3 regions of the Caballeronia sp. LjRoot31 genome follow, and region 3 is predicted to be linked to each of the others. Evidence: predicted binding sites of a transcription regulator. Region 3 holds the regulator's gene; each other region holds the start of a gene.

Region 1 (4,267 bases), 1.3 Mb from region 3:
CGTCAGTTCGGTGAGAAAACGCTCGCGCGTGGGATAAGTGGACGCGATGCTTTCCATCTGCAACACGTCGCCATGACGAATTGACGCGTCTTCGTGATTGCGCTCCAGATGCGGTTCGTACCAGCGCCGGATCATCTCGAATTCAGCGGGCCAGCCGCTTTCGCGCGCGCACACCTTCGACATCATCGCGACGAGCACCGGCCAGTCCTCGCTCGCGCGCAACGGCGCGGCGAATGCGGCCAACGCGGCCGGCGTCTCGCCGCGCTCCGCCACCTGATCGAGTGCACGGCCGGCGATGGCAGGCCCAACCCCCGGCAGCAACTGCAGCACGCGAAACCCGGCCACGCGGTCCCGCGGGTTCTCGCCCCAGCGCAATACCGCCAGCACGTCCTTGACGTGAACGGAGTCGAGGAATTTCAGGCCGCCGAACTTCACGAACGGAATGTTGCGCCGCGTGAGTTCGATTTCGAGCGCGGCGCTATGATGCGCGGCGCGAAACAGCACCGCTTGCTGCTTGAGCGTCATACCGCCTTCACGCGCCTCCAGCACCTGCTCGACGACATAACGCGCCTGATCGGCTTCATCGGCCACCGAGACAAGGCGCGGCCGTTGCGCCGATGCCTTGTCGGTCCACAAGTTCTTCGTATAACGTTCGGCGGCGAGACCGATCACCGCATTCGATGCCGCGAGAATGGGCTGTGTCGAACGGTAATTACGCTCCAGCGTCACGCATTTCGCGGGCGGATTGAAGTGATTCGGGAAGTCGAGGATATTACGCACCGTCGCGCCGCGAAACGAATAGATGGACTGGGCGTCGTCGCCGACGACCGTCAGGCCGCGGCCGTCGGGTTTCATCGAAAGCAGGATGGACGCCTGTAGCTTGTTCGTGTCCTGGTATTCATCGACGAGCACGTGGTCGAAACGACTCGACAGATCCGCGGCAATGGACGGCTCGGCGGCAAGATGCGACCAGTACAACAACAAGTCGTCGTAGTCGAGCACGCTTTGCTGCTGCTTCGCGTTGACGTACGCGGCGAACAACCGGCGCAGGTCGTCTTCCCATTCGCGACACCACGGGAACGCCTGGTCGAGCACGGCGGCAAGCGACACGCCGGTGTTGACCACGCGCGAGTAGATGGCGAAGCACGTGGATTTGGCCGGAAAGCGCTTTTCTTTCGCCGATAACCCGAGTTCATGCCGCACGAGGTTCATGAGATCGGCGGAATCCTCGCGGTCGTTGATGGTGAACGACGGCGATAACCCCACGAGATCCGCGTAATCGCGTAACAAACGCGCGCCCACGCTATGGAAGGTGCCCGACCAGGTGAGGCCTTGCGCGATCACGCTGCGGTTACCCAGAGCGTTCACGGCGATACGCGTCACGCGCCGGGTCATCTCGCTGGCTGCGCGCCGCGAAAACGTCAGCAGGAGGATCCTGTGCGGGTCCGCGCCCTTCACCAGCAAATGTGCCACGCGATGCGCCAGCGTATTCGTCTTGCCCGATCCCGCCCCGGCGATCACCAGCAGCGCGCCGGCCGGGTCGCCCGCGTTCGACGCCTGCGTGCCGTACTCGACCGCCTCGCGCTGCGCGTCATTCAGTTTGGTCAGATACGACGCGATGTCCTCCCGCGCCGGCTTGGGCGCGAGATCGTCGTCGGTGGCGGAGTTGAGCGTGAGCACGTCGTGTGGCTTTAAAAAAGGGTGACGCACACTGTATATCCATACAACTCTTCCACGCAAGCGACTGATGCAGCAGGCTTTTGGCCCTATAAAATAAATGACCCGGTGGGCTTGCGCGCACCGGGCCATCGTCACTTCCCTACAGCGGAACTTGTCGCGAATCAGTCTGCTTTCTTCGCGTTTTTCAGGTTCGCATCGGCGGCGGCTTGATCTGCCTTTGACTGCGCTTCCGTCTTTTTCTTGTCCGCCTTGGCCTGCGCTACATTCGCATCCTTGTCCGCTTTGGTCTGCTTCTTCGCTGCTTTCGTGTCGGCGTGCGTAGGTTCCGCGGTGGTCTGCGTCTGCGCAACCGAAACGGTCGCGGCGGTCGCGAATACACCCGCGAGTAACGCAGCACATAAACGCTTCGTGGTCGTAGTCATGAATTCCTCCTTGCTGCGGCCCGCTTAAGGGGCAGCGTTCTATTCATCGCGCTGAAAACTTAGTGCTGCAGGCCGGTATCCTTCGGACCGTCCGGCTCGGTGGCCTTGAGTTCGTCGTTGGCGGTCTGCTTGTCGGCCTTCTTGTTGATCTTTGCGTTGCGCACCTGCTCCTTGTATTGCGCCTTCGCTTCCTTGTTTGTCGCCTTCAAATCCTGCTTCGATGCCTTCTTCGACGCCTTGTATTCAGCGTTAGCCTGCGCGTTGGCATTGCGCTTCACGACCAGCGGATCGGTCGGCGCCGGTGCGACGATATTCTGCGGCGGCGGCGCGGTTTGCGTGGACGGCGCGGACATCTGGCCGGCGTCGGCGGCGGAAGGCTGCGCGGTCTGCGCGAACGCGGATGCGGACAGACCCATGGCGGCAAAAGCGGTACCCAACAGCATTTTCCTGACTTGCGACATGTTCATTTCCTCTCTGGCAGTTTTTTATTCGGGTGGCCGATTGCAATCATCGCAACCAGCCGCGACGCCCAGGCGATGTATGTTGTGTCCTCAAACACCGCGCTTGGAGCACAGCGCCGCAAATACCCGTCTACACTTCCGGTGACCGGCATGAACGCTCAAAAAAACGCGCCGATCACTCTGACTGACCCGGCGCCGGACGCTGGAGTTCGCTGAAACGCGTCATTGTTACCGAAGGTTTCACTTCCTGACATATTGCAAACAGCCGAACGCCCGATATCCGGGAGTTGGTGCTGTAGACGCACGTCGCGTGCCCGGCTGGTTTATCATGGGCGCCCTTTCCGCCCCCATCCTGCGAAGAACGCTCACATGCCGCGCCTCGAATTCACGCTCACGGGCGACTACGTCGAACTGCACAACCTGCTCAAGCTGATGGGCCTGGCCGATAGCGGCGGCTCGGCGAAAGCACGCGTCGCCGAGGGCGAGGTGAAGGTCAATGGCAAGATCGAGTTGCGCAAGACGTGCAAGATCCGCGCGGGCCAGACCGTGGTTATCGAAGACACCACGATCAAGGTTCTCAAGCCGAAATGATCCACCTGTGCGCGATCTGGACAACGTTAAATACCGCGCCGTGATCGACATAAGCGCGATCAAGCAATAAGCTAGACGGCTTTCGTTCCCTTTCGCCGCTTTCAGCTTGTTGACGGTTGAAGCCAGCTTTTCAAGTTGGCGTGCCTCAAAACCGAGATTCCAAGCTGAGATTCGAAGCCGGGTTTCATAGCTGAAATTCATAGCAGAAATTCAAAGCGGAGCTTCACGCCCAAAAGCTGAAGCGCGGCCGGAACGAACGGGCGATGCAGGACCGGTAACGGTTTGCTGCATCGCCCGTTGCCGTTTTTGCACGGTTTTTGCCGTGCAGCAAAGTATCCAGATAATCCGCCATGCCATCCAGAATGATCCGCGCGAACGCGCCGCCAAGCCTTTCCCGTCACGCCGTCGATACCGCCAGGCTCGCCGCGCCGCTCGCCATCTCGCAACTGTCGCAAATGGCGATGGGCGTCACCGACACCATCCTGCTCGGCTCGCTCGGCCCCGATTCCCTCGCGGCCGGCGGCCTGGGCGCCAACCTGTTCTTCGTGGTCGTGGTGCTGCTGCAAGGTGTGCTGACGTCGGTGAGCGTATCGGTGTCGCATGCGCGCGGCGCGAACAACGATCACCTCGTGCCGAACATCTACTGGACCGGGCTGGTGCTGTCGCTGCTGCTCGCGATCCCCGCATTCACGCTGCTGAGCTTCGCCGAACCGATCCTGCTCGCGTTCCACGAACCCGCCATGCTGGCCAAGAACGTCGGCGAATATTGCGCGATCCTGCGCTGGGGTGCGCCCGGCAGCCTGATCGGGATCGGCATGATGCGCGCGTTCCTGCCGGCTATCGGTGCGGCGAAGCGGCTGCTGTGGGTATCGATTGGCGGCGTGTTCGTGAACGGCTTTCTCAACTACGGACTGATTCACGGCGCCTACGGCCTGCCCGAACTCGGCTTTCTCGGCTCGGCAGTCGCGACCACGATCACCGTCTGGACGACGGCGCTGGTGCTGATCGCGTTCCTGCATTTGCGGCCGCGTTACAAACATTTTGTGGTGGCGTCGCGGCCGCGCCTGCCGCTGATGGGTGAACTGTTTGGCATCGGCTGGCCGGTCGCGATCA
Region 2 (4,267 bases), on a different contig from region 3:
CTCGATACCGAAACATTGAAAAATCGGCTCAAGAAACCATTCAGCCTGCCGTTATTGAGAAGATAGGGCGGTAATGGGGCACTTCCTGGCGATTGGCTGCGAGCCCCCAAACCGAAATGTACCGTTTCGAGCCAACCGAGACCTTCCATGCAGATCCAGTCAGCAACCGCTGCTACGGCAACCGAGACCGCCTTGGGTGCCAGCGGGTCGTCCGTTTCGAAGGCCGGCAGCACCGGCGCGTCGTCCGCGACGAGTGGAGCGTCCACCGGCACGCCCTCCTCGACTGGAGGGGCGACCGGCGGTACGTCGTCGAGCGGAGCGACGGGCGGAGCTTCGTCCGGCTCGACACCCTCCACCTCCACTTCGGGTTCGCGCCCCGCAGGCGGTGGTGGTGGCGGTGGCGGTGGTGCATCAGCCTCTTCCAGCAGTTCCTCGACGACCGAACTCGACGAGATGAATGCACTGGTCGCGTCCCTCGAAGGCCAGCTCGCGCAGGTATCGTCTAGCACCGGCAGCGCGGCCGGTGGCGCTAACAGTAGCCAGATCAACGAGATCATGGCCCAGTTGCAAAGTGCGCAAAGCGCGTTGAGCGCGGCGGCGCAAAGTTCGAATACCAGCGAGGTCAGCCAGATCGCGACTCAGTTGCAGAGCGCGCAAGGTGCCCTAGCCCAGTTGATGTTGGCCAGCGGTCAGACAACGGGCCTGCTTTCGACCAGCGCATAAGCGGCACATTCTGGTCTCTGACGGTATTTTCTGGAAAGCATGGAGGCATCTCCTGCCAGCAAAACCACGGACCGGGAGCTGGTTGAGCGTCGCGATCATCGTCAGCGACTCAGACGTACAGACTGAATACGTCCGGCAGTGACGAGTGGAAAATGCTCATTGCTTGAGCTTAAACGGACTGTCATTACAAAGTCCCCGAGGCGGCTCGCGACGGCCACCTCTATCGAGTCTTTCCGCACGTACGCCACAGATGAGCCCGTCACGAATCTGTCCGTCAGCAGGCAGTGAAGTCGCACATCGAGCGATGATTTCTATAGTCCATTCTCCCCCCATTTTTCGAGACCAGGCACCACGGTGAACCCATGGATCGTCACCTATGTGTCGAAGGGCCGGTTGTGGCCGCCGGCAACCTTTCGCAACCAGCGCAATGCGGGCTCCTCTCACACTCCAGCAAATCCAGCAAATTCGCGTCACACATTCAGCAAGTCCAATTCATTCGGTCCCGCGTCATCTGGCGCGTGACCAAATTTGTTGGCAAGCCTTTGATTTTTAATGCCCCCATCCAACCAATTCCTATCCCCCACGGTATTGCGCCCAGCACTTTTGATGTAAAATACTGTACATCCATACAGTTATTCAGGTCATGTCCGTTCCCAATGGCAATGTCGGCACATCCAGTTCTTACGCATCAATCGCGCTGAGCCTCTCGCGTGCTGGAGCGCCGCGGTGACAGCCACGCGGCATATCGCGCATCTGGACATGGACGCCTTTTATGCGTCCGTGGAACTGCTGCGTTATCCGGAACTGCGCGGCCAGCCAGTGGTGATCGGCGGCGGCAGGAACGCCACGCCCGAAACACTGGCTGATGGCACCCGGAGCTTTAAACGGCTGCGCGATTACGCGGGCCGTGGCGTTGTCACCACCTCGACCTATGAAGCACGCGCGCTCGGTGTGTTTTCCGCCATGGGCATGATGAAAGCCGCGCAGCTCGCACCCGACGCCATCCTGCTGCCCACCGACTTCGATTCATACCGGCACTACTCTCGCCTCTTCAAGGAGGCCGTGGCCACGTTCACCACGCAGATCGAGAACCGCGGTATCGATGAAATCTACATCGACCTGACTGACCTGCCGGGCGACCCCGCCGAGACCGCCGCACGCATCAAGCAGGCCGTGCGCGATGCAACCGCCCTGTCGTGTTCGATCAGCGTCGCGCCGAACAAGCTGCTGGCGAAGATCGGCTCGGAACTGGATAAACCCGACGGCCTGACCATCCTCACCCCCGCCGACATCCCCTTGCGAATCTGGCCGCTGCCCGTACGCAAGGTGAACGGCATCGGGCCGAAGGCGAATGAAAAACTGGCGGCTATCGGCATTGAGACCGTCGGTGATCTGGCGCGCGCGGACCCCGAGATACTGCAGGCCCGCTTTGGCCGGACTTACTCGGCATGGCTCCTGGAAGTGGCGCAGGGGTTCGACGACCGGCCCGTTGTGGTCAGCTCCGAGCCGAAATCGATGAGCCGCGAAACCACCTTCGAGCGCGACCTGCATGTGCGCCACGATCGCGCGGAACTCTCGGCGGCGTTTACCGACCTGTGTACGCGCGTGGCCGACGACCTGCGGCGCAAGGGATACGAGGGCCGCACGGTCGGCATCAAGCTGCGTTACAACGACTTCAGCACGGTCACGCGTGACCTGACCGTGCCGTTTCCAACAGCCGATGCAACGGAGATCCGTCGCGCCGCAACAGAGTGCCTGAAACGCGTACCGCTGGATCGGCGGCTGCGTTTGCTCGGGGTACGGGTAACGGCGTTGCTGCCGGTGGGATCGCATGTTGCTGAGCCGCAAGCGGTTCAGGGTGAATTGCCGTTCGCGGCGGATTAATTAGCAAAATCCAGGAAAAGCCAGGAAAGGAATCGTCGTGTTTCAAAGCGATCTGTTCAATGCCGTGCCGCTCGACCTTGTAGAAGACGCCGAAAGCGGGATTCGTTACCTGCCCGACGTGGTCCCGCAAGCCACTGCGCACGCGTGGTTCGAGCAGACGCTTGGTCAAGTGACTTGGGGCAATCAGCGCCGCCTGATGTACGAACGCGAGGTCGATGTGCCCAGGCTGATGGCGCATTTCTCGCTGGACGCAGCGGATTTGCCGGAGCCTCTGATGGAAGCTGCGGTACAAGTGCGCGCGATTGCCGGCGCGCAGTTCAACAGCGTCGGCTTGAATCTGTATCGCGATGGCAACGACAGCGTTGCGCCCCATAACGACAAGACGCAAGGGTTAGTGCAGAAAGCGCCAATAGCAATCCTTTCACTGGGCGCGACCCGTCGCATGACCATCCGCGCAAAGTCGGGCAAGGGCCGCACGCTCAATGTGGACCTGCATGCGGGCAGTGTGATCGTGATGAGCTACGCATCGCAATTTACGCACAACCACGGCATACCGAAGATGAGCGGTGTCGACGGGCCACGCATCAGCCTCGCGTTTCGATGCTTTGATGCTGCAAAGCTCAAGCAGCGCTAGGACCTCGGCAGTACTCCTTGTTTTAACCTTGAACGGCACGCGCCGAGGGTTTGCAGGCGTTCTTATCGTTTCATCGATAACCGCCGTCGTGTTTGCGGCGCGTGCTATCCGAACCATGAAACGCCTGAGACACCTGAAACGCGCCGTGGTATTTTTGTTTGTCCCGCGCCGGCAACTCGGTACTCGGCAATTCGGTAGCTCTGAACTTCAGCACTCAGGCGATTCGTATGAACAACCGGGCCCGCTATTTAACCGCGATCTGCATCAACGTGCTGTTCCCGTGGCTCGCCTATCACCTTGCGTATCCGCAGTGGGGCCACCTTGGAGCACTGGCCGCCTCCACGCTGCCGCTGATAGCCTGGATGACCTGGGACCTTTTACGCTTCCGCCACTTTGATGCACTAAGCGCAATCGTACTGGCCGGCACGTTATTCTCAATGGCGGTTTCATATTTTATCGACAACCCGCGTACGCGCCTTTTTGAAGCGCCCGTCATCTCCGGTTTGATCGGCGTCGTGTTCTTGATTTCACTCGCTTTTCCACGGCCGCTCGTGTTTTATCTCGGGCGGTCCACCATCGCCCGCGAGCAGGACGGAGGAACCGCTCAGTTCGAGCAATGGTGGCAAGACAATCCGGGCCTCGTAGCGGTCATTCGAAAGATGACACTTGTGTGGGGACTGGGTCTGACGATCGAGAATGCCGTGCGGCTGTTGCTTAATATCGAATGGGAAGACGCAGCGTGGATTGCCAGCGTTTCTACCCTTCTGCAGTACGCGACCTACGGAGGATTGACGTTGTGGACCTTCCTTGAGAGAAGGCGCATCAAGCGAATGAACTCGGCACCCTTGCCCGCGAAGTGAGACTGGCAATATGTTCGCCAGGCGTTCGAGTGCTTGACGAATGTAGTCGCAACTTTACGGAAGACAATGCAGCAGAGAGGCGCTGACTTTCACCGCCTCCCTTTGACCGCTAGCCAAGACACACCGCTAGTTAAAACGCCTCCCAATCAGCAGCGCCGGCCAATGC
Region 3 (4,267 bases):
TATCGAAACTTCGATACCCCGCCGTGGTTTGCGGCGGCGGTTTCGGTGCGGACGGTGAAGCTACGACGGGCGCGGCTCCCGGGGTAGCGACAACAGCGCCGCTCGCCTCGGACGGAACCGGCGGTTTCTCGCCCGGATCGCCCCGTGGCGGTATGCCATTGAGAATAGCCGCCACGCCGTCTGGCGTTGCATACGAATCGACCAGCGGGCCGATTAGCGCCGCGCCAATCATGGCGCCGATCATCGCTAACGGATTGCCGCTCCTCTGTATGTCGATCTTTCGGGTCAACAACTGACCGACCTGGTCCTTCAGGCTTTCACGCAGCAGCGGAAAGTCGACGTACTGATTCACAGTTTGAGCGTCACGGGCGTCGGTGGCGCGTTTCAACCGGTCGAGCGCGATGTACGGCGACGCATAGATCGCACCGAGCACTGCCACGACGACAACAACCAACAACGTAATAACAACGGACTTGCTGGTACGGGACAGGGACATACGCTAAGGCGCCTTTGGGCTGATGAGGTGGATGCGGCTCGAATGCAAGAGCAGAGGCCAAAGAAGCCTCAACCCCTGGATGGACCGCAACAGCGCCAGAATTATCCCCGCGAATCTCATTGCTTCGAAAAAATCAGGCGAGCAATCCGCCTTCAACGCCGGCCCGCTCCTCGTCGATACAACGGTCGATCATGCGCGACACCGCTTCAATATTGCCGACCATGATGACCCGCGATTCACCGCGATACACTCGCACCGGCGCGCGTTGCTCGGCCTGCGTATGCACCGATGCACTCAGCGATACCCGGGCGAACGCCGGCTGCCGCGAGGGCAGGACGGGCAGTTCGTCGAAGAGATCGGGGGTGTCTGCTGGCTTCGGTGTCTTGCAGGAGATCAGCGAGCGCAGATGCCGCAAACGGCCGAACTCGCGGAATTGCCGAAACGACAGGGGTGCACGTGCTGTCGGCGCGAACGATGCGGATAAAAAAGAAGCAGAAAACAACCGGGCGAATCGTTCCATGATGTTTCTCCGATGACCGATGACAATAGGACGCGCACCGGTTCATCGCGAGTGCGATGTCCGTCACGCTTTATAGGGCCGGAATTCAAGTGCAGTGCGGCCGGGGAACACCCGGAATACCCGGAAACCCCGCCGCCCTGCAAATCAGAAATCAACAAGCAGACATCAAAGCAGAAGCTGAAAACCTTGCAGAAATCAAAGCTCGCCGGAACGAATCAACCCGACCGCAATACCTTCCAGCGCAAAGTCGTCGCTGCCTGACGCGACGAAGATGTTCTCGTAATCAGGATTTTCAGCGATCAGTTCAACGCCATCTGGACGACGTTTCCACCGTTTGACCGTGACGTCGTCGCCAAGTCGCGCCACGACGATCTGCCCGTCCTTAGCCTCGTTTTTCTTCTGCACAGCGAGCAGATCACCGTCGAAGATCCCTGCGTCGCGCATGGAAAGACCGCGCACCTTCAACAGATAGTCCGGTTTGCTGGAGAACAGCGCCGGGTCGCAGGCGTAATGCTTGGAGATGTGTTCCTGCGCGAGGATCGGACTGCCGGCCGCCACGCGCCCGACCAGCGGCAAGGACAATTGCATGATGCTGGCATGGGGCAACGTGAACTGATGAGGCCCTTCGTCGAGGCCGCCATTGGTCAGCAAACGAATGCCGCGCGATGAACCCGCCGCCAGTTCGATCACCCCTTTACGCGCCAGCGCCCGAAGATGCTCTTCGGCGGAATTAGCGGAGCTAAAACCAAGTTCGGCTGCGATCTCGGCGCGCGTGGGCGGAAACCCCGTGCGTTCGATCGCGCGCTGGATCAGTTCGAAAACCTCTTGCTGCCGCGCAGTCAGTTTGCTCATTTTGGTCACGTGCTTTTGCCCCTTGTATGGCTGGTCGTCCACTGTATGGATGAACAGATGCCTGTAGTTTTATACAGTATTCAGCGCTTTTCAAGCTTTACTTTAAGTTCGACGTCGTCAGAACCATACAGAGCCTGTAAACAGGGTGCTCCAACGGCTGTTTGATGGCCGCAACGCCGCTTCCAGCCGTCATTAGCACTTTTTGATCTAAAAGAATGAATAACAATTATTTTTAATAATGAAAGCTCGTCGATAGACTCGGCTGCTCAAACCACATAAGACGGGGAACGGGGTAATGCTGAGTCAGAATTCGAGGTGGGGCGCACGTGCAAGGAAGCTGTTTGCCACGGCGGTGATCGGGGCAGCGTCGGTGACCGGGATGACCGCGGGCATGATCGCGCAAGCGCACGCCGACACGTCGTTCCTGAACGTGTCGTATGACCCGACGCGTGAGTTGTACCAGGAGTTCAATCAGGCTTTCGGCAAGAAATGGAAGGCTGAAACCGGAGAGACCGTCACATTCAAGCAATCGCACGGCGGCTCCGGTGGTCAGGCTCGCTCGGTTCTCGACGGTTTGCAGGCAGATGTGGTGACGCTGGCGCTGGCCTATGACATTGATGCGCTCGCAGCCAAGGGGCTGGTTAGCCAGGACTGGCAGAAGCGCTTGCCGGACAACGCGTCGCCGTATACATCGACCATCGTGTTTCTCGTTCGCAAAGGCAACCCGAAGCAGATCAAGGACTGGCCGGACCTGCTCAAGCCGGGCGTGTCCATCGTGACGCCGAATCCGAAGACATCCGGCGGCGCGCGCTGGAATTACCTCGCAGCGTGGGCCTATGCAGAACATCTGCCGGGCGGCAACGCGACGACCGCCAAGGACTTCGTAACCAAGCTCTATAAGAACGCCGGCGTGCTGGATTCGGGCGCGCGGGGCGCGACCACCAGCTTCGTGCAGCGCGGACAGGGTGACGTGCTGATAGCGTGGGAAAACGAGGCGTTCTTGTCATTGAAGGAATTCGGTTCGGACAAGTTCGAGATCGTCGTGCCTTCGGTGAGCATCCTGGCAGAGCCGCCGGTCGCGGTAGTCGACAAGGTCGTGGATCGTCATGGCGACCGCAAGCTGGCCGAGGCGTACCTCAAATATTTGTATAGCGAGGAGGGCCAGGAAATCGCGGCACGCAACTTCTATCGGCCGCGTTCCACAGCTGTTCCCGCTGCGCTGACGAAGCAGTTCCCGAAGATCAAGCTCTACACCATCGACGACTCGTTCGGTGGCTGGACCAACGCACAAAAGACGCATTTCGCCGATGGCGGCGTGTTCGATTCGATCTATCAGCCGCAGTAAGCACGGCGGCATGAAGGGCAGCACTGCCGGCGCTTATGCGCTCGCGGTGCTGTAGTCGTAAAAGAAGGCTGAAATAACACGATGGCCGCATAGACGGCCATGAAACCAACCCGAAGCTCGACCCCGAAGCGCCGTCCCCGCGGCGCGGCGGAACTGGATGATTCACGCATGACGACTTTCACTTTCCGCAAGCCCAGCGCACTGCCGGGCTTCGGCCTGACGCTCGGCATCACGGTGGCGTATTTGAGCCTCGTGGTGCTGATTCCGCTCGCCGCGACCTTCGCCAAGACGGCCACGCTCGACTGGGCGACGTTCGTACGCGCGGTCACGTCGCCGCGCGTGCTGGCGTCGTATCGACTGACGTTTACCGCTGCCCTCGGTGGCGCGCTGATCAACGCCGTGTTCGGCTTCCTAGTGGCGTGGGTGCTCGTGCGCTACACGTTCCCGTTCAAGCGCGTGGTGGATGCAGTCGTCGATCTGCCGTTTGCATTGCCGACTTCCGTGGCCGGCATCGCGCTCGCCGCGGTGTATGCGCCGAATGGCTGGATCGGACAGTTTCTCGCGCCGCTTGGGATCAAGGTGGCGTTCACGCCGTTGGGCGTGCTCGTGGCGCTGACGTTTATCGGCCTGCCGTTCGTCGTGCGCACCGTGCAACCCGTGCTGGAAGATTTCGAGCGGGAGCAGGAAGAAGCGGCCGCGTGCCTTGGCGCCACGCGCTGGCTGACGTTTCGCCGCGTGGTGCTGCCGTCGCTGTTTCCCGCGATCCTGACCGGTTTCGCGCTTGCGTTTGCGCGTGCCTTGGGCGAATACGGGTCGGTGATTTTCATCGCAGGCAATGTGCCGATGAAGTCCGAAATCACGTCGCTGCTGATTATCACGAAGCTCGAACAATACGACTACGCCGGGGCGACCGCGATCGCCGTGGTGATGCTGTGTGTATCGTTCCTGATGCTGCTGCTGATCAACACGCTGCAATGGTTCCTGCAACGGCGCACGAGCCGCGGTGGCGCAGGTCCTGCGCCTGCTTCGGCCGGTGCATTGCATATTGACGGGG

Evidence for each region. Region 3 encodes LexA, which represses DNA repair genes until DNA is damaged. Its sites were predicted from a motif close to ACTGTATNNNNATACAGT; they were not measured.
Region 1: the regulator LexA is predicted to act here: its motif matches at 1,711-1,728, upstream of ACSQ8V_RS13585 (ATP-dependent helicase).
Region 2: the regulator LexA is predicted to act here: its motif matches at 1,339-1,356, upstream of dinB (DNA polymerase IV).

Annotation. Positions count from the first base shown of each region.
Region 1 is NZ_CAXURX020000001.1:3,051,488-3,055,754, forward strand. Features, by position in the region: gene ACSQ8V_RS13585 (ATP-dependent helicase) at 1-1,620, opposite strand, end outside; gene ACSQ8V_RS13590 (hypothetical protein) at 1,842-2,102, opposite strand; gene ACSQ8V_RS13595 (hypothetical protein) at 2,162-2,563, opposite strand; gene ACSQ8V_RS13600 (RNA-binding S4 domain-containing protein) at 2,933-3,154, shown strand; gene ACSQ8V_RS13605 (hypothetical protein) at 3,378-3,506, opposite strand; gene ACSQ8V_RS13610 (MATE family efflux transporter) at 3,505-4,267, shown strand, end outside.
Region 2 is NZ_CAXURX020000002.1:754,713-758,979, reverse strand. Features, by position in the region: gene ACSQ8V_RS21825 (hypothetical protein) at 148-723, shown strand; gene dinB (DNA polymerase IV) at 1,450-2,607, shown strand; gene ACSQ8V_RS21815 (alpha-ketoglutarate-dependent dioxygenase AlkB family protein) at 2,645-3,241, shown strand; gene ACSQ8V_RS21810 (VC0807 family protein) at 3,469-4,101, shown strand; gene ACSQ8V_RS21805 (methyl-accepting chemotaxis protein) at 4,232-4,267, opposite strand, start outside.
Region 3 is NZ_CAXURX020000001.1:1,717,635-1,721,901, forward strand. Features, by position in the region: gene ACSQ8V_RS07580 (DUF2939 domain-containing protein) at 1-496, opposite strand, end outside; gene ACSQ8V_RS07585 (hypothetical protein) at 630-1,016, opposite strand; gene lexA (transcriptional repressor LexA) at 1,212-1,868, opposite strand; gene ACSQ8V_RS07595 (sulfate ABC transporter substrate-binding protein) at 2,164-3,213, shown strand; gene cysT (sulfate ABC transporter permease subunit CysT) at 3,382-4,267, shown strand, end outside.